Regions from separate parts of the Buttiauxella sp. AC038 genome, predicted to be linked through region 2. Evidence: predicted binding sites of a transcription regulator. Region 2 holds the regulator's gene; each other region holds the start of a gene.
The links. Region 2 encodes PurR, which represses purine synthesis genes. Its sites were predicted from a motif close to CANGCAAACGTTTGCNTG; they were not measured.
Positions count from the first base shown of each region.

Region 1 (6,328 bases), 1.6 Mb from region 2:
GAGATGCCCTTCTACTGAGCCGGTTTTGCGTTGCTCAACCAATGCTTCATCCAGATATGCGCTGAACTGCGCAAAGCGTTCCATCCCCAGACGGCGGCGGATAGCGAACAGGCCATGATGCAAATACTCACCATAGTTCTGCCAGGCTGTCTCTTCGTCGTGTACTGATAAAAATGCTTCGCTCATTTGCTGGAAATATTCGGTTTTTAAACGCTCTAAACGCTGCTCGAATGGATCGTCAATCACCACAATCGGTGAGCGTTGCATCTGTTCTCTGAAGCACTCCGGGATGTGGCGAGAGCCAATCATCCGGCCTTCATCTTCAACAACCCAGGTTACTTGCGCTCCATCACTTTTCTTAAGCAACGTTACCGCGAGATTATTTTCAAAATTTGCCTGAGAGGGTTGCTCGACAATCGTGCGGCCAAACGACGAACCGCGATGATGCGCCAACCCCTCAAGATCGACACCCGTTGGTAACGAGCGAATAAGAATGGTTTTGCCGCCGCCAGTATTACCGCTGACGAGAAGCATCGGCCAGCGTGAACGTGACTCAATCATCTCCATCGCATAATGACGCAGTGCTTTGTAACCACCTTCAACCAATGGATAGTCAACGCCCGCTTCACGTAGCCACTGCTGCACAATGTGGGAACGCATGCCACCTCTGGCGCAACACAGGTATCCTTCTGGATTCTGGCGGCATTGCTCAAGCCACTTCTGCAAACGGGCATCACGGATTTCACCCTGGACAAGCTTATGACCTAATTCCACCGCAGCCTGCTGCCCGCGCTGTTTATAGCAAGTGCCGACTTGAGCACGCTCATCATCCGACATCAGCGGGAAATTCAGCGCGGCAGGCATCGCCCCCTGGCTGAATTCAACCGGAGCACGCACATCAATCAGCGGGATATCAGCGCGTAGAAGATGTTCATAATCTTGAGTATCGGGACGAGCGTTTTGCATAGATAAACCTTAAAGCGAGTGAGGCGGAATTGTGCGCTTTTGCATGCAAAAAAGAAAGGAAGGGGGAGTTGGCTTGAATGATCGGGCGGGTAAGCGCTTAGCGCCACCCGCCGTTATGGCTACTTAACGAATTTGTGCTGCGCCCAGGCAATACCACTGGCGTATTCCGCTGGCAACAATGGCACGATGGCTTCGAGAGTTGCACTCAGTCTATCGGTATCGCTGTCATTCAGATTGAGATGACCGACTTTGCGGCCCTCACGTACCTCTTTATCGTACCAATGCAAATGTACCAGAGGGAGTTTCAGCCAGTCGTAATTTAAATCGGTGCCGATAAGGTTAATCATGACCGACGGCGAATTAACGACAGGCTGTGGCAAAGGCAGGTCAACAATGGCGCGCAGATGCAGTTCAAACTGGCTGATGGATGCGCCATTTTGCGTCCAGTGCCCGCTGTTGTGTACGCGTGGGGCTAGTTCGTTAATCAGCAACCCGGCTGGCGTGATAAAGCACTCCATCGCCATGACACCAACATAGTTCAGCTCATGCATGATGGCAGAAAGCATCGCTTCAGCTTGCTGTTGTTGCTCAATATTAGCCTGCGGGAAAACAACGCTGGTGCGCAGAATACCGTCCTGATGCAGGTTGTGCGTCAGCGGGTAAAACACGGTTGTACCGTCGTGACCACGCGCGCCAACCAGAGAAACTTCGCCCGAGAAGTTAATGCCTTGCTCAACAATGCATTCGCCGTAGCAATCGTCCGGCAACTGAGCCGTTTCATCGCTGCGCAAACGCCACTGCCCACGCCCGTCATAACCACCTGTACGGCGCTTTACAATCGCCAGCTCGCCAAGGTTTTGGAACACACCTGCCCACTGGTCGCGGCTGGACAGTAATTGCCACGGCGCGGTCGCCAGATCGAGTTTATCGAACAGCTGTTTTTGCGTCAGACGGTCAGCGATGATTGGGAACACATCGCGGTTCACAAACGCATTGTGGCGAGCCAGTTCGCGGGTGAGTGCGGTTTCTGGCCAGCGTTCAATTTCTGCGGTGATGACGCTTTGCGCAAATGGCACGGCTTCAGGTTCTGCATCAAGGCCAACCGGGTAAACCGCGATACCCAACGGTTCGCCTGCCTGGCGCAGCATTCTGCCTAACTGGCCGTTACCCAGCACGCAAACGCGTTTCATGCTTCACCCCGTGGATCGGGGTTGTCCAGCACTTCATCGGTCTGGCTTTGACGCCACGCTTCAAGGCGCATAGTGAGTTCTTTATCGTGCAGCGCAAGGATTTGTGCCGCCAGCAAGGCCGCGTTGGCCGCACCCGCTTTGCCGATTGCCAGCGTGCCAACCGGAATACCACGTGGCATTTGTACAATGGAATAGAGACTGTCTACGCCGCTTAATGCCGCGCTTTGGACTGGCACACCCAGCACTGGAACCAGCGTTTTTGCCGCGATCATACCTGGCAAATGCGCCGCACCACCCGCGCCCGCAATAATAACCTGATAACCGTTGCCGCTTGCTTGTTCGGCAAAGCTGAAAAGTTTATCGGGAGTGCGGTGTGCGGAAACCACTTCGACATGGTGTGGAACATCAAGGGCGGTGAGGATTTCTGCGGCAAACAGCATGGTAGCCCAGTCACTTTTGGAACCCATGACAATGGCGATACGCGCTGGGGTCTGGTTGGAGGACATGCGTCTCAAAACTCCTGTGGGTGTGCAAACATCACCGAATATGGCTCGGTCGGTCAGAAGGGCACAGAGAATAGCATGAACATAGAGCAAGGAAAACGGTTGCGTAGCTAACAAGGCAGCAAAAAAACGCGATTTTGTTTAAAAAGAGAAGGGGATGAGTTCGACGTCTTCGGCAGTGACTTTAATCATCGACCCTTCGCTATGCCAGGCGCCAAGTACGCAACGAAATGCGGGCTTGCCGTTAGCTGAAAGCGAGTGAATTTCTGGGCGATGCGTATGGCCGTGGATCATCCACTGTACCTGATGGCGGGTGAGCGCGCGGGTCACGGTGTGTTGATTTACATCCATAATCGCCATTGATTTGCTGCTGTTCGAGGCTTTGCTGCCGGCGCGCATTTTGGCGGCGACGCGTTTACGAATAAACAGCGGCAGGGCGAGGAACAAACATTGTAGCCAGGGTCGGTGGACTTTCTTGCGGAACGCCTGATAACCGTGGTCGTCAGTGCAAAGGGTATCGCCATGCAGGATCAGCATTTTGCGGCCATACAGGTCGAGCGTTTTTTCTTCCGGCAATAAAGTCATGCCGCTAAGACGGGCAAAACGTTTGCCGAGCAGGAAATCGCGGTTGCCATGAATAAAGAAGCAGGGCACGCCGGAATCAACCAGATCTTTAATGGCTAAAGCAATTTGGCGGTGCAGCGGTTCAGGATCATCATCGCCAATCCAGGCTTCAAACAGATCGCCAAGGATGTAGAGCGCATCAGCTTCCCGAGCGGTGCCCGCCAGAAAACGCAGAAAACCGGCGGTAATCGCCGGTTCTTCTGAACACAGATGTAAATCTGCGATAAACAGCGTCGCCATGGGCGAATTATTCGCTGACGGTTACGCTTGTGATAACCACGTCTTCTTTAGGAACGTCCTGGTGCATACCGCTGCGGCCAGTGGACACGCCTTTGATTTTCTCAACAACGTCCATGCCTTCAACTACTTCAGCAAACACGCAGTAACCCCAACCTTGCATGCTTTCGCTGCTGAAGTTCAGGAAATCGTTGTCAGCCACGTTAATAAAGAACTGGGAACTTGCAGAATGTGGCGCCTGGGTACGAGCCATTGCCAGCGTACCTTTCGTGTTTTTCAGGCCGTTATTCGCTTCGTTCTGGATGGTGTCTTTGGTGTCTTTTTGCTTCATACCCGGTTCAAAACCGCCGCCCTGGATCATGAAACCATTGATCACACGGTGGAAAATGGTGTTCGCGTAGAAACCTTCGCGGCAGTACTCGAGGAAGTTTTTAACAGTTTCAGGCGCTTTATCATCAAAAGTTTTGATTACGATATCGCCGTGATTAGTATGAAAAGTAACCATGCTGTGCATCCTATATTAGTCAGACAGTGTTCGGGCAGACGGTGCCGCGACACAAGGTGGTTGTTATAGCATAACTGCACATGATCATCACCTTGCAAAGCGTGCTGCTTCCGTGTGAAATTTTGATGTAACATATAGCCTAATTTTGAAATCACACGCTTACATGGAATCCCCTGATGTTAAAAATCTTCAATACAATGAGTCGCCAAAAAGAGGAATTCAAACCTATTCATGCCGGAGAAGTTGGCATGTACGTGTGTGGTATCACCGTTTACGATCTGTGTCATATCGGCCATGGCCGTACTTTTGTCGCTTTCGATGTGGTCGCGCGTTACCTGCGCTTTATCGGCTATAAGCTGAAGTATGTGCGCAACATTACCGACATCGACGATAAAATCATCAAACGCGCCAATGAAAACGGCGAAGATTTTGTTGCGCTCGTAGACCGCATGGTTGCCGAAATGCACACCGATTTCGACGCGCTGAATATTTTGCGCCCGGACAGTGAGCCACGCGCCACCAAACATATTCCGGACATCATCGAAATTGTTGAACAGCTTATCGCGCGCAATCACGCCTATGTTGCCAGCAATGGTGATGTGATGTTCTCGGTAGAAAGTGATGCCGATTACGGCAAACTTTCCCGCCAGGATCTGGAACAACTGCAAGCCGGTGCCCGTGTTGAAGTCGAAGCAAACGTTAAGCGCAACCCGATGGATTTCGTGCTGTGGAAAATGTCGAAACCAGGCGAGCCAAGCTGGTCATCCCCGTGGGGCGAAGGTCGTCCAGGCTGGCACATCGAATGTTCTGCAATGAACTGCAAACAGCTCGGTAACCATTTTGATATTCATGGTGGCGGTTCGGACTTGATGTTCCCGCACCACGAAAACGAAATCGCCCAGTCAACCTGTGCGCACGGCGGCGAATACGTTAACACCTGGATGCACTCCGGAATGGTGATGGTTGACCGTGAGAAAATGTCCAAATCACTGGGCAACTTCTTCACCGTGCGTGACGTGTTGAAATATTACGATGCCGAAACCATTCGCTACTTCCTGATGTCTGGCCATTATCGTAGCCAGTTGAACTACAGTGAAGAGAACCTGAAACAGGCGCGTACCTCGCTTGAGCGTTTGTACACCGCATTGCGTGGTACAGACGGTAGCGTTCAGCCTGCGGGTGGCGAGGCGTTTGAAGCGCGTTTCCGTGAAGCGATGGACGATGATTTCAATACGCCGGAAGCTTACTCTGTACTGTTTGATATGGCGCGTGAAGTTAACCGCCTGAAAACTGAAGATTTGGCAGCAGCAAATGGCCTGGCTGCGGCATTGCGCCAACTTTCTGGCGTGCTGGGTTTACTGGAGCAAGATCCAGAAGCCTTCCTGCAAGGTGGTGCGCAGTCTGACGACGGCGAAGTGGCTGAGATCGAAGCGCTAATCAAACAGCGTAATGATGCCCGTCAATCAAAAGACTGGGCGCTGGCGGACAAGGCTCGTGACCGCTTGAATGAAATGGGAATTGTGCTGGAAGATGGCCCACAAGGGACAACCTGGCGCAGAAAGTAATCGTTATTTAATCACTCATTCAGAAAGCGGCTTAGGCCGCTTTTTTTATCAGCTATGATATTGGTGATAAGAATTAAAAAAGGTTAACTCATGGTTAGCGAAAATGATTTTAGCAACGACTCCGCTTCCCCATCTTTCTATCCGCCGAGGCCATTGGCGGAGATAGACATGTTGCACAAGCTCCTTTGCCCGCTTGGCACCCTGCGCACTTTTAAAGCTAAAGAAGAACTTAACGCGGTTCACGACGATGAAAAATACCTCTATTTATTCCCCACTGGGCATTTCACTTTTATTCGTGCAATTGATGGCCTCGTCCTTTCCTCAGTGCGAGGCAGAATGATATTTGGTCTGGCTGAGTGTTTGCGCCCCCGTGGTGGCTGGTTTCTTAAAGTTGAGGAAGATTGCAAGGGTTATGTCGTGCCTTATGAGCTGGCAAAAAAAGTGATCACTGAAAAGCAGTTATGGGAGACGGTAGCCAGCTTTCTCGCCTGGTCATTGCAGATTTATTCTCTGCGTGAAGAGCACCTGGTCGGCGTAACGGCTTATGTCATGGTGCGCAATAAACTGCTCGAGCTGTATTCACAAGCTCCCGATTTACGCAGTGACATCAATGCAGCAGATTTTATTCAGGAGCGTACGCAACTGGCGCGCAGCACGATTATGGCGATTCTCGGGGAGTTACGTCGTGGTGATTACATTGAGATTAAGCGTGGGAAACTGGTAGCGATTCGGCATTTG
Region 1 is NZ_CEEDCQ010000001.1:3,827,232-3,833,559, reverse strand. Features, by position in the region: gene mnmH (tRNA 2-selenouridine(34) synthase MnmH) at 1-966, opposite strand, end outside; gene purK (5-(carboxyamino)imidazole ribonucleotide synthase) at 1,086-2,156, opposite strand; gene purE (5-(carboxyamino)imidazole ribonucleotide mutase) at 2,153-2,662, opposite strand; gene lpxH (UDP-2,3-diacylglucosamine diphosphatase) at 2,801-3,523, opposite strand; gene ppiB (peptidylprolyl isomerase B) at 3,531-4,025, opposite strand; gene cysS (cysteine--tRNA ligase) at 4,202-5,590, shown strand; gene AC0IXI_RS18235 (helix-turn-helix domain-containing protein) at 5,759-6,328, shown strand, end outside.
Region 1: the regulator PurR is predicted to act here: its motif matches at 2,751-2,768, upstream of purE (5-(carboxyamino)imidazole ribonucleotide mutase).

Region 2 (6,328 bases):
CCATTAGTTTGGTTAATTTTTTTGCGTCCGGTAACGAAACAGCAAGACGAATAGTAAAAGGTTATTAACTTTATCGTGCTTAATAGATTAGAATCGGCGGGTTTCGCAAAATCATACACGGGCATGATGGTTTTTCTCATGCATTCATTTTCACCAGGGGATTGTCGAGTGGCGCGGATAACAAAAATTTCTATCACGCTCTGTGCTCTGCTATTTACCTTGCCGTATACACCATTGACGCATGCGTCTGAGCACGCTCGTCCCGTGGCTGCGCAAAAAGCGCACGTTGTTAAAAGCACAACGAAGAGCACAGAAAAAAGCAGTAAGAGTAAAACCACTACCACCAGCAAAAAAAGCACCACCTCAGTCAAAACAGCCAGCAAGAAAAAAGAAACAACTGCCGCAAAAAGTAAAACCGCCCAAAATGCCAGCAGCGCTAAAACAAAGAATCTTGCAAAAAACTCCCGCAATAAAACCTCTAAGCTCGCAAAAGTCCAGCCTGTTACTTTCACCGAAAAATGCAGCAAGCCGCGTAAAGGCCATAAAGCGCATTGTGTAAAAGTTAAATCAGAGCAGCCAACGACGATTGCTGCGGCGCATAAAGTCCGTGTGCAAAAAGCACAAAAAACGGCAATGAACAAATTGATGGGCCAGATAGGCAAACCGTATCGTTGGGGTGGCACCTCGCCGGTTACCGGTTTCGATTGCAGCGGTCTGGTTTACTACGCATACAAAGATTTAGTGAAGTTCCGTATTCCTCGTACCGCTAACGAGATGTATCACCTGCGTGATGCCTCATCTGTAGATCGTGGGGAGCTTGAAACTGGTGATTTGGTCTTCTTCCGCACCCAAGGTCGGGGCACCGCTGACCATGTTGGCGTGTACGTGGGCAACGGTAAATTTATTCAGTCACCGCGTACCGGACAAGATATCCAGATAACCTCACTAAGCGAAGACTACTGGCAGCGCCACTATGTCGGTGCCAAACGCGTTATGACCCCTAAAACAATTCGTTAAACTCTATTTATCGAAAACCTGCGCCTGCCCTTCCTTGGGCAGGTGAGTTCCCTCTTTTGCTTATCCTTTCAATTTGTTACCCTAAACCCGCACTAAAAGTGATGTTTAACAATAGATACCCAAAATAATTCGAGTTGCATCGCAGCCAACAAAGATGCAGCTCGAAGTATGAAGGGTAATAAGGAGTCAGCAATGTCGTTCGAACTACCTGCACTACCATATGCAAAAGATGCTTTAGCACCGCATATCTCCGCCGAAACTCTGGAATACCATTACGGTAAACACCATCAAACCTATGTCACTAACCTGAACAATCTGGTTAAGGGCACTGCGTTTGAAGGTAAAAATCTCGAAGAGATCGTTCGTACTTCCGAAGGCGGCGTGTTTAACAACGCAGCACAGGTTTGGAACCACACCTTCTACTGGAATTGCCTGGCACCAAATGCTGGCGGTGAACCAACTGGAGAGCTTCTGGAAGCCATTAATAAGTCGTTTGGTAGCTTTGCTGAGTTTAAACAGCAGTTCACTGATGCAGCTATTAAAAACTTTGGCGCTGGCTGGACCTGGCTTGTCAAACAAGAAGATGGCGCTCTGGCGATTGTCTCTACCTCAAACGCGGGTACCCCACTAACAACAGCGGCAACACCGTTATTGACTGTGGATGTGTGGGAACATGCGTACTACATCGACTACCGCAATGCTCGTGCTGGCTATCTTGAGCATTTCTGGGCGTTGGTGAACTGGGAGTTTGTTGCTAAGAATCTGGCAGCATAAAACCTAAAATATATGGGCCGCGATTGCGGCCCATTTTAATCAGAGCGATGTATCAGTGCAGTACGGCGGTTAACGCGCCACACACAATCAGTGCCAAAACAACAACCGTGGTCATGATTGAAAATTTCAGATCGGTACTCATTAGCAAACTCCTTTTATTACCCTACAATCGGTGTGTCGGCTTGATTTTCCCACAATCAGACATAAAAATCCCCCTGGTTTTAACCTGATATCGCTTTTCCCTCTTTCACTTTTCTCCTGGATAGGCCAAAATCCCACGCTAATTTATTGCGTACCATCTATTCAACGCCCTCCTCCCGTTTTATGTCGCAATCCCGGCATACCTGCAACCTTAACGTTGCCTCAGGAGTTGGCGTACGCAAACGTTTAACACATTGGTTATCAGGGGTTTACGATATGGCCCGGAGTGAAATTTAATGGCGACAATCAAGGACGTAGCGAAGCTCGCAAACGTTTCCACTACAACCGTATCACATGTGATTAACAAGACCCGTTTTGTGGCGGAAGAAACACGTAACGCGGTCTGGGCGGCAATCAAACAATTGCACTATTCGCCGAGCGCCGTCGCGCGTAGCTTGAAAGTTAATCACACCAAAACGATTGGTTTGCTAGCTACTTCTAGCGAAGCACCCTATTTTGCCGAGATAATCGAAGCTGTCGAAAATAGCTGCTTTGAAAAAGGCTACACCCTGATTTTGGGTAATGCGCACAATAATTTCGAAAAACAGCGCGCCTATTTATCCATGATGGCGCAAAAGCGCGTCGATGGGCTGCTGGTGATGTGCTCTGAATATCCGGAATCATTACTGACTATGCTTGAAGAGTATCGTCACATCCCAATGGTTGTGATGGACTGGGGCGAAGCCCGCGCAGATTTCACCGACTCCGTTGTCGATAATGCCTTCCACGGTGGCTATCTGGCTGGACGTTATTTGATTGAACGTGGTCACCGCGAAATTGGTGCAATCCCTGGCCAAATGGAGCGTAATACCGGTGGCGGCCGCCATGCTGGTTTTATGAAGGCGCTGGAAGAAGCTGGGATCGCTATTCCTGAGAACTGGATTGTGCAAGGTGACTTTGAACCTGAGTCAGGCTACCGCGCCATGCAGCAGATTATCGGTCAGTCTCAGCGCCCTACCGCAGTATTCTGCGGCGGCGACATTATGGCGATGGGCGCAATTTGTGCTGCTGATGAAATGGGTTTACGCGTACCGCAGGATATTTCCATTATCGGTTATGACAACGTGCGTAACGCTCGTTATTTCACACCGGCATTGACCACCATTCACCAGCCGAAGGACTCGCTGGGTGAAACAGCTTTCAATATGCTGCTGGATAGAATCGTCAATAAACGCGAAGAGTCGCAATCAATTGAAGTACATCCGCGCCTGATTGAACGCCGTTCAGTGGCAGATGGCCCATTCCGCGATTACCGCCGCTAAAAACAGTCAAAGGAGCCTGCCTAAGCAGGCTCTTGCAACCACTCCTGATTCATCGTCTCGCTATCCCCTAAATACTCCAGCAGCCAGGCCAGAGCTGGCGAAGCATCATTTTGCCGCCATGTCAGGCAACATGCCGCGTCCGGGAACGGGTTATCGAGCGTCAGCTCACTCCACTGCCCTGAAGCCAACCACGGCTTTGCTATATGCAATGGCACCATACCAATACATAAACCCGCGCTAAGACAATCAGAGCCAGATTCCCAGTCTGGAACCACAACTCGACGCTGGTTATCCAAAAGCCAGGTAATACGCTTCGGTAGCGAACGGGAGGTATCTTCCAGTACTAACGACGGCCAGGCTCGCAGATCATCATCACTTAAGGTTCCGCCCTGCTGTGCCAGTGGGTGATTTGATGACACCACACAGCGCCAACTCAACGTCCCCATATCGCGGAACGCATAACGCCCCCCGACAGGAATAGCTTGTGTCGCACCAATCGCGACTTCAACTCGCCCATCAGCCAGCGCATCCCACACGCCGTTAAACACTTCCTGGAATATACGCAGTTCGATATCCGGAAAATGACGATAAAAATCCAACACCAACTGACGCGTTCGTTCAGGTTTAACGATGTTATCAACTGCGATAGCCAGGTGCCCGCGCCATCCATTTGCGATCTGTTGACACTGCTGCCGTGTCGTCATCATTTTTTTGATAACAGAGCGGCCTTCTTTCAGGAAAAAGACGCCTGCGGGGGTTAATTCAACATCCCGATGGCGACGTTCGAATAACGGAACCGCTAACCAATCTTCAAGTTGCCGTACCGTATAGCTGATAGCTGACGGAACGCGGTGCAGCTCTTGTGCTGCACCACTGAAGCTGCCATTGCGCGCTACCGCATCTATCACTTCCAGCGAATATTCTGACCACATTTCTCTGCTCACAAAATTTTTGAATGCAACCTACAAATATTAGCGTTTCACAAGCCTATTTGCACTCCGTACACTCTCGCGGCGATCAACCTGCAAGATAAAACAAGAGAAAATTATGCAACCATCAAAAGGATTTCTTATCTGGCTGGCTGGATTAAGTGTTCTGGGCTTCCTTGCCACAGACATGTATCTGCCTGCTTTCGCTGCCATTCAGCAAGATTTACAGACCGATGCCTCCGCCGTTAGTGCGAGCCTGAGCCTGTTCCTTGCGGGCTTTGCGTTTGCCCAGTTAATGTGGGGGCCGCTGTCAGACCATTTCGGACGTAAACCAGTTTTGCTGGCCGGTCTGAGTCTGTTCGCCGTCGGTTGTATTGGAATGTTGTGGGTAGAAAGTGCCACCGCTCTGCTGGTGCTGCGCTTCGTTCAGGCCGTTGGTGTTTGTTCTGCCGCAGTAAGCTGGCAGGCACTGGTGACCGATTACTACCCGGCAAACCGCGCAAATCGTATTTTCGCCACGATTATGCCGCTGGTTGGCTTGTCTCCGGCACTGGCACCGCTGCTCGGTAGCTGGATTTTGGTGCACTTCGACTGGCAGGCGATCTTCGCCACCCTGTTTGCAATCACCCTGGTGCTGATGATCCCAACTCTGCGTCTGAAACCACGTACCCAGCATCACCCGCAAACAGAAGACAATAAAGTCAGCTTTATGTCGTTACTGCGCTCTCGTGTTTATAGCGGCAACGTGTTGATTTACGCAGCTTGCTCTGCCAGCTTCTTTGCCTGGCTGACCGGTTCTCCGTTTATTCTGAACGATATGGGTTACAGCCCGGCGGCAATTGGCCTGAGCTATGTGCCGCAAACTATCGCCTTCCTGATTGGTGGTTATGGCTGCCGTAGCGCACTGCAAAAATGGCAAGGCAAGCAAATGCTGCCGTGGTTGCTTGCGTTATATACGTTGAGTGTTTTCGGCACCTGGGCGGTATCGATAAGTGGACACGCAAACCTGACCATGCTGCTCATCCCATTCTGTATCATGGCGATTGCCAACGGGGCGATTTACCCAATCGTTGTTGCTTCTGCACTGTTGCCTTTCCCACAAGCCACAGGTAAAGCCGCTGCGCTGCAAAACACGCTGCAATTGGGCCTGTGCTTCCTGGCAAGTTTGATGGTGTCGTGGTTGGTCGCTACACCACTGCTGACTACCACCAGTGTCATGCTGGTAACAATTGTTCTGGCCATGCTGGGTTATCTGCTTCAGCGTCGTAAAAATGCCGAAGTCTGGCAACCGGCTGAATCGGATGCACATTAAGATTAAAATTGCTCAGCCTCAACATGATTAGCTTGCTAAGAATATGTGATTGAATCACCGCTTAAGCGAGCCTATACTCATAAACGGCTCAACAAATAACACCATAATAATCAAATTAAAACGGGAGCCTCTTGGCTCCCGTTTTTGTTTTACAGCTGTTTTTGGGGCGCCAAGCCCCCTTTCTCTGTTCTACGTCGGATATCAGGCACACGGAATTTTCCGTGACATTTCTCACATGCCCAAAATAGCGTCTACGCTGTTTTAAGGTTCCTTTCACATTGGTGATGGAGAAGCTATGAGTTCATCGTGTATAGAAGAAGTCAGAATAAGAAATAACCCGTGGTATCGGATTGTGAACGATATGCTCACGCGGGCAGGGGTAGAAATTAATGGCCCACGCCCCTTCGATATACAGGTTAAGCATCCCGATTTTTTTAAGCGTGTTCTGCAAGAGGGTACACTGGGTCTTGGTGAAAGCTATATGGACGGCTGGTGGGACTGCGAACGACTGGATATTTTTTTCCATAATGCCATTCGCGCCGGACTTGAGCGGCAACTCCCCCACCATTTAAAAGACACGCTACGTGTAGCCGCCGCGCGCTTAGTTAATCTGCAATCCAAAAAACGCGCGTGGATAGTCGGTAAAGAACACTATGATTTGGGCAATGACTTATTTAGCCGCATGCTTGATGAACATATGCAATATTCCTGCGGTTATTGGAAAGACGCTACTACGCTAAGTGATGCACAAAACGCCAAGCTTAAAATGATCTGCGATAAGCTGCATCTTGAGCCAGGAATGACGCTACTTGATATTGGTTGCGGCTGGGGCG
Region 2 is NZ_CEEDCQ010000001.1:2,271,552-2,277,879, reverse strand. Features, by position in the region: gene AC0IXI_RS10825 (C40 family peptidase) at 169-1,017, shown strand; gene sodB (superoxide dismutase [Fe]) at 1,210-1,791, shown strand; gene cydH (cytochrome bd-I oxidase subunit CydH) at 1,844-1,933, opposite strand; gene purR (HTH-type transcriptional repressor PurR) at 2,229-3,254, shown strand; gene punR (DNA-binding transcriptional activator PunR) at 3,275-4,186, opposite strand; gene punC (purine nucleoside transporter PunC) at 4,302-5,495, shown strand; gene cfa (cyclopropane fatty acyl phospholipid synthase) at 5,791-6,328, shown strand, end outside.

Region 3 (6,328 bases), 920 kb from region 2:
AGCATTTCAACCATCGCATCAGGCATATCACGCTGATACACAAAACGCACCGGCTCAGCTGTCAAACGCTGTTTCAGGCTTGATGACATCAGTTCCAGCAAGCTCGATTCCATTTCCGTTACCAGATCGTATTCTGCGTCGCGGGTCATTTTCATTGAGTAGGCGTTCAAGGAATCGTAATCGAAGAAGCCTTTGAAAATATCGTCCAGGCAATAACGCAAAATGTTATCTAGCAGGATCATCGGTTTGCGGCGGCGTGGTGCTTCCGGCGGCAAATTAACAAAGCGCGGTACTTTATCTGATGGAATTTCTAGCAGCGCGTAGCGAATGTCATCGCCACGAATGATCTCTACGGCGAGATAGGTGTAGTCATCTTTAAGAAACTGCACCAGATCGGTGTCGTGGTTAATCAGGATCGGTGTGATGTGCTGGCGCAAATAGTGTTTAAAGTAATGTCGCAGCCAGTTTTGCTGATTCGGGGAAAGCTGGCGTTCATTGATCAAGAAGATCTGATTACGCGCCATTTCCAGCAGCAGATCGTTATACAGCCCATCAAACTCTTGATCGGCCTTTAGAACACGCGCCTGAATTTTGTTGAGTAAATGGCGCGAGTTAGGAGCCGTACCTTGTTCTTCGCTGATCAGAATGCGCCGTTTTAGCTCGGCGAAACGAACTTTGTAAAATTCATCAAGGTTATTCGAATAGATGCCGAGAAAACGCATTCTCTCAATCAGCGGGTTAATTTTATCCGCTGCTTCCTGGAGCACACGTTCGTTAAAAGATAACCAGCTCAGTTCTTTTTCGATATACAGCTTATCCTGACCCATTAGCCCTCACACTCCGTTTTCGTGGACGTTAAAATGCCGTCACGTTTGTCATTATGGCGAGCTTTGCCGTGGAATGTCCAACGATGGCCGTAAAGTATGACAAATCATGATGAAGTTTAGTAAGCGTTGTAGGGTGGAGGCGTGAAAAAGGGGCCGTAGCCCCTAAGTTTTATTCGTCTGCAGCATGACCCTGCGGTGGCAATTTGTTGCCATCCAGCCAGGCGCTATTTTCACGCATTTCCAGGCGTCCTTCGACAAACCAGGAGACAACTAGCGGATAAATAGCGTGTTCCTGATTCTGTACGCGGGCGGTGATGTCTTCTTCATCATCACCTTCAAAAACCGGTACTTTGGCCTGCAGAATAACCGGCCCACCGTCGAGTTCTTCAGTGACAAAATGCACGGATGTTCCATGCACCTCGTCGCCGTTTTCCAACACCTGACTATGAGTATTGAGACCGGGATATTTTGGCAGCAGAGAAGGGTGGATGTTTATCAGTCGCCCTGCGTAATGACCGACAAACTCCGGGCTAAGAATGCGCATATAACCGGCTAGCACCACCAGATCCGGCGCGTAGGCGTCAATCTCAAGTATTAACTCACGATCGAACGCAGCGCGATCAGCGAATTGGCTAGCCGTTAACGCGTGAGCAGGAATTTCTGCTTCACGCGCACGTTCCAGGCCAAAGGCATCGGTTTTATTACTGAATACAGCCGCCACGGTGGCATTAATCTTTTTCAGCTTACAGGCATCGATAATTGCCTGAAGATTGCTTCCGTTTCCGGAAATTAGCACCACTATACGTCTCATTACTCAATAACCACGCGCTCGGAGGAATCAGAAGCTTTGATACTACCGATTTTCCAGGCGTTTTCACCTTTTGCGTTCAAAAATTCTATCGCTTTTTCAGCTTCTGACGCAGGCAGGACAATCAGCATGCCGACACCGCAGTTAAAGGTGCGGTACATTTCGTGACGGCTGATATTGCCGGCTTTTTGCAACCAGTTGAATACCGCAGGCCACTGCCATGAAGATTCAGCAATAATCGCCTGTGTGTTGTCTGGCAGAACGCGAGGGATATTTTCCCAGAAACCACCACCGGTCAGGTGTGCAATCGCATGAACGTCAATATTTTCAATCAATTCCAGAATGGACTTCACATAAATGCGAGTCGGTTCCAGTAAATGATCTGCCAGCGGTTTACCTTCAAGCTCTGTAGTTAGCGGGTCAGTACCGCTCACTTCCAGCACTTTACGAACCAAAGAATAACCGTTGGAATGCGGGCCACTTGATGCCAGGGCAATCAGCACATCACCGTCGGTGACTTTAGAACCATCGATGATTTCAGATTTCTCGACCACGCCAACACAGAAGCCAGCAACGTCGTAATCTTCGCCATGGTACATGCCTGGCATTTCAGCCGTTTCACCGCCAACTAATGCACAGCCAGATTGCAGACAACCTTCGGCAATACCAGAAATAACGCTCGCAGCCGTTTCGACTTCAAGTTTGCCAGTTGCATAATAATCAAGGAAAAACAGCGGCTCAGCACCTTGAACAATCAGGTCATTCACACACATCGCGACCAGATCGATGCCGATAGTGTCGTGGCGCTTTAAATCCATCGCCAGACGTAATTTAGTACCCACACCGTCGGTGCCAGAAACCAGCACAGGCTCACGATACTTTTGAGGTAACGCGCACAACGCACCGAAACCGCCCAGCCCACCCATGACTTCCGGGCGGCGAGTCTTTTTCACTACACCTTTGATTTTATCGACCAGAGCGTTACCAGCATCAATATCAACACCGGCATCTTTATAGCTAAGAGAGGTTTTGTCGGTCACTGCTTAGTCCCCGCGGATGGGTTAGAAATAAAAAACGCCGCAATTCTAACAGTGCAGGCAAACGTTTGCGAGCCTCTTATTTAGCGGGATGCAATTATTGTTGATATATACTCATTTCACCCTGGTTGATCTCGAAGCGGTGGCGCGGTGTTAAAAAAGCGGTATAATCCGGCGATTTTTTTTGTGCTGGCCAACTATCTCTGGGAGAAAGAGTATGAAGATCGTGGAAGTCAAACACCCACTCGTCAAACACAAGCTAGGTCTGATGCGTGAGAACGACATCAGCACCAAACGCTTTCGTGAACTCGCCTCAGAAGTTGGCAGCTTGCTGACTTACGAAGCCACGGCGGATCTGGAAACTGAAAAAGTCACTATCGAAGGCTGGAACGGCCCGGTAGAGATTGATCAAATCAAAGGTAAGAAGATTACCGTTGTGCCAATTCTGCGTGCCGGTCTGGGCATGATGGAAGGCGTGCTGGAAAACGTTCCAAGTGCGCGTATCAGTGTTGTTGGTATCTACCGTAATGAAGAAACTCTGGAGCCAGTTCCTTACTTCCAGAAACTTGTTTCTAACATTGAAGAACGTATGGCGCTGGTGGTTGACCCTATGCTGGCAACCGGCGGTTCTATGATTGCGACCATCGACCTGCTGAAAAATGCCGGTTGCACCAGCATCAAAGTGTTGGTTCTGGTCGCAGCACCTGAAGGTATCGCCGCGCTGGAAAAAGCGCACCCGGACGTAGAGCTGTTCACCGCTTCTATCGATCAGGGTCTGAACGAGCACGGATACATTATTCCGGGCCTCGGCGATGCCGGGGACAAAATATTTGGTACTAAGTAAAAATTGAGCCGACTTCGAAAGTCGGCTTTTTTTTGATTTGTTCGAGCCGTTATTTCTAAAAACAATACTCAGAGGAAAACACAATGACACGCCGCGCCATTGGAGTGAGCGAAAGACCACCCCTGCTGCAAACGATACCGTTAAGTTTGCAACATCTGTTCGCGATGTTTGGTGCCACCGTTCTGGTACCAATCCTGTTCCACATTAACCCGGCGACGGTGCTGCTGTTTAACGGGATTGGGACACTGCTGTATCTCTTTATCTGTAAAGGTAAAATCCCGGCTTATCTCGGTTCGAGCTTTGCGTTTATTTCACCTGTGCTGCTGCTTCTGCCGCTGGGTTATGAAGTGGCGTTGGGCGGGTTTATCATGTGTGGCGTGTTGTTCTGTATCGTGGCGTTGATTGTCAAAAAGGCCGGTACTGGCTGGCTGGATGTGATGTTCCCTCCAGCGGCGATGGGCGCGATTGTGGCAGTTATCGGTCTTGAACTGGCGGGTGTGGCTGCGAATATGGCCGGTCTTCTACCTGCTGATGGCACTTCTCCTGACTCAACCACAATCATTATTTCGCTGGTTACGCTTGGGGTAACCATCTTTGGTTCAGTTCTGTTCCGTGGCTTCCTGGCGATTATCCCGATTCTTATCGGTGTGCTGGTGGGTTATGCACTCTCCTTCGCCATGGGTGTGGTTGATGTCACACCAATTATTAACGCGCACTGGTTTGCACTGCCAACCTTCTATACCCCGCGTTTTGAGTGGTTTGCCATCTTAACTATTCTGCCTGCGGCGTTGGTCGTTATTGCGGAACACGTTGGTCACCTGGTGGTAACGGCAAACATTGTTAAGAAAGATTTGCTTCGTGACCCAGGCCTGCATCGTTCCATGTTTGCCAACGGCATTTCGACGATTTTCTCCGGTTTCTTTGGTTCGACGCCAAACACCACTTATGGTGAGAACATCGGCGTTATGGCGATAACCCGTGTTTATTCCACCTGGGTTATTGGTGGCGCGGCGATTCTGGCGATTCTGCTTTCCTGCGTAGGCAAACTTGCCGCAGCGATCCAGATTATCCCGGTTCCAGTGATTGGTGGTGTTTCTCTGCTGCTGTACGGCGTGATCGGCGCATCCGGTATTCGAGTGCTGATCGAATCAAAAGTCGATTACAACAAAACTCAAAACCTGATCCTGACCTCCGTTATCTTGATCATCGGGGTGAGTGGCGCAAAAGTGCACATTGGTGCTGCTGAGATAAAAGGGATGGCGCTAGCGACTATCGTAGGCGTAGGTCTGAGCCTGATCTTTAAACTTATCAGTGTGCTGCGTCCGGAAGAAGTGGTGCTGGATGCTAAAGAAAACGACGTAAATTCGTAGTTTTTCCTCAAGCCGGGCGGCGCGTTCGCCCGGTTCTATTGATCCTCATTTCTGTGTTAGACTCTCTGCGTTTTTCTGCCTGTTATGGTTGAGGTAATTCTGAATACGCCGGCACAGCTATCACTGCCACTCTATTTGCCTGATGACGAAACTTTTGCGAGTTTCTGGCCGGGTGATAACCCTTCTTTACTCGCCGCACTCCAGTCCGTGCTCCGTCAGGATCACAGCGGATATATCTATTTCTGGTCGCGAGAGGGAGGAGGGCGCAGCCATTTGCTGCATGCCGCCTGTGCGGAACTGTCACAACGTGGCGAAGCTGTTGGCTACGTGCCGCTTGATAAGCGCACCTGGTTTGTCCCGGAAGTATTGGACGGTATGGAACAGCTTTCGCTTGTGTGTATCGACAATATCGAGTGTGTAGCGGGCGACGAACTGTGGGAAATGGCGATTTTTAATCTCTATAACCGCATTCTTGAATCAGGAAAAACCCGTCTGTTGATTACCGGCGATCGTCCTCCGCGCCAGCTCAATTTGCAACTTCCCGACCTCGCATCGCGCCTTGACTGGGGCCAAATATATAAGCTGCAACCGCTTTCCGACGAAGACAAACTTCAGGCCCTGCAACTGCGTTCACGACTGCGCGGTTTTGAGCTGCCAGAAGATGTGGGCCGCTTCCTGTTAAAACGTTTGGATCGCGAAATGCGTACGCTGTTTATGACGCTCGATCAGCTGGATCATGCTTCTATCACGGCGCAACGTAAACTGACGATCCCGTTTGTGAAAGAGATTCTGAGTCTTTAATTCGTTTGGCGGATACACAGCGCGGCATCCGCTATTATCACTACAAAATTTCTAGCACCGACTCAGGCGGGCGGCCAATACGGGCTTGGCCATTAGCCAGCACTATCGGACGCTCAATTAGCTTTGGATTTTCGACCATCGCCTGAATCAATTGCTCTTCGCTTAATGCACTATCTGCCAGATTCAACTCCTTGTACAAATCCTCTTTCTGACGCATTAACTCGCGTGCGCTGGCAAAACCCAATTGGCTGAGCAACATTTTGATGGTTGCCGCATCCGGAGGGGTTTCCAGGTACAGCACCACTTCGGGTTCTACGCCATTTGCTTTTAGCAGGCTTAACGTTTCACGGCTCTTAGAGCAGCGCGGATTGTGATAAATAGAAACGGCTGTAGACATCGTAACTCCTGTTACATCTTAGAATACGGAAGGAAGCGTTTTTGCAGTTCGCGGAACTGATCGATTCGCGCATCATAACGGGCTTGCTGCAAGCTACCCAATTTCACTTGAGCGCTGGCACTACTGAGCAGCGAAATAGCCTGGTCAAGACGCCCAACGAGTGCCATCACCTCTGCGCGTGCAGCGAGCTCTTGATCACGATTGCCTAAATCAGCCTCGGTTTGCGCTAACAAATCCCAGGCAT
Region 3 is NZ_CEEDCQ010000001.1:1,351,784-1,358,111, forward strand. Features, by position in the region: gene ppk1 (polyphosphate kinase 1) at 1-827, opposite strand, end outside; gene purN (phosphoribosylglycinamide formyltransferase) at 997-1,638, opposite strand; gene purM (phosphoribosylformylglycinamidine cyclo-ligase) at 1,638-2,675, opposite strand; gene upp (uracil phosphoribosyltransferase) at 2,890-3,516, shown strand; gene uraA (uracil permease) at 3,600-4,886, shown strand; gene AC0IXI_RS06520 (DnaA inactivator Hda) at 4,986-5,687, shown strand; gene arsC (arsenate reductase (glutaredoxin)) at 5,728-6,084, opposite strand; partial or broken gene bepA (beta-barrel assembly-enhancing protease) at 6,096-6,328, opposite strand, start outside.
Region 3: the regulator PurR is predicted to act here: its motif matches at 2,730-2,747, upstream of purM (phosphoribosylformylglycinamidine cyclo-ligase).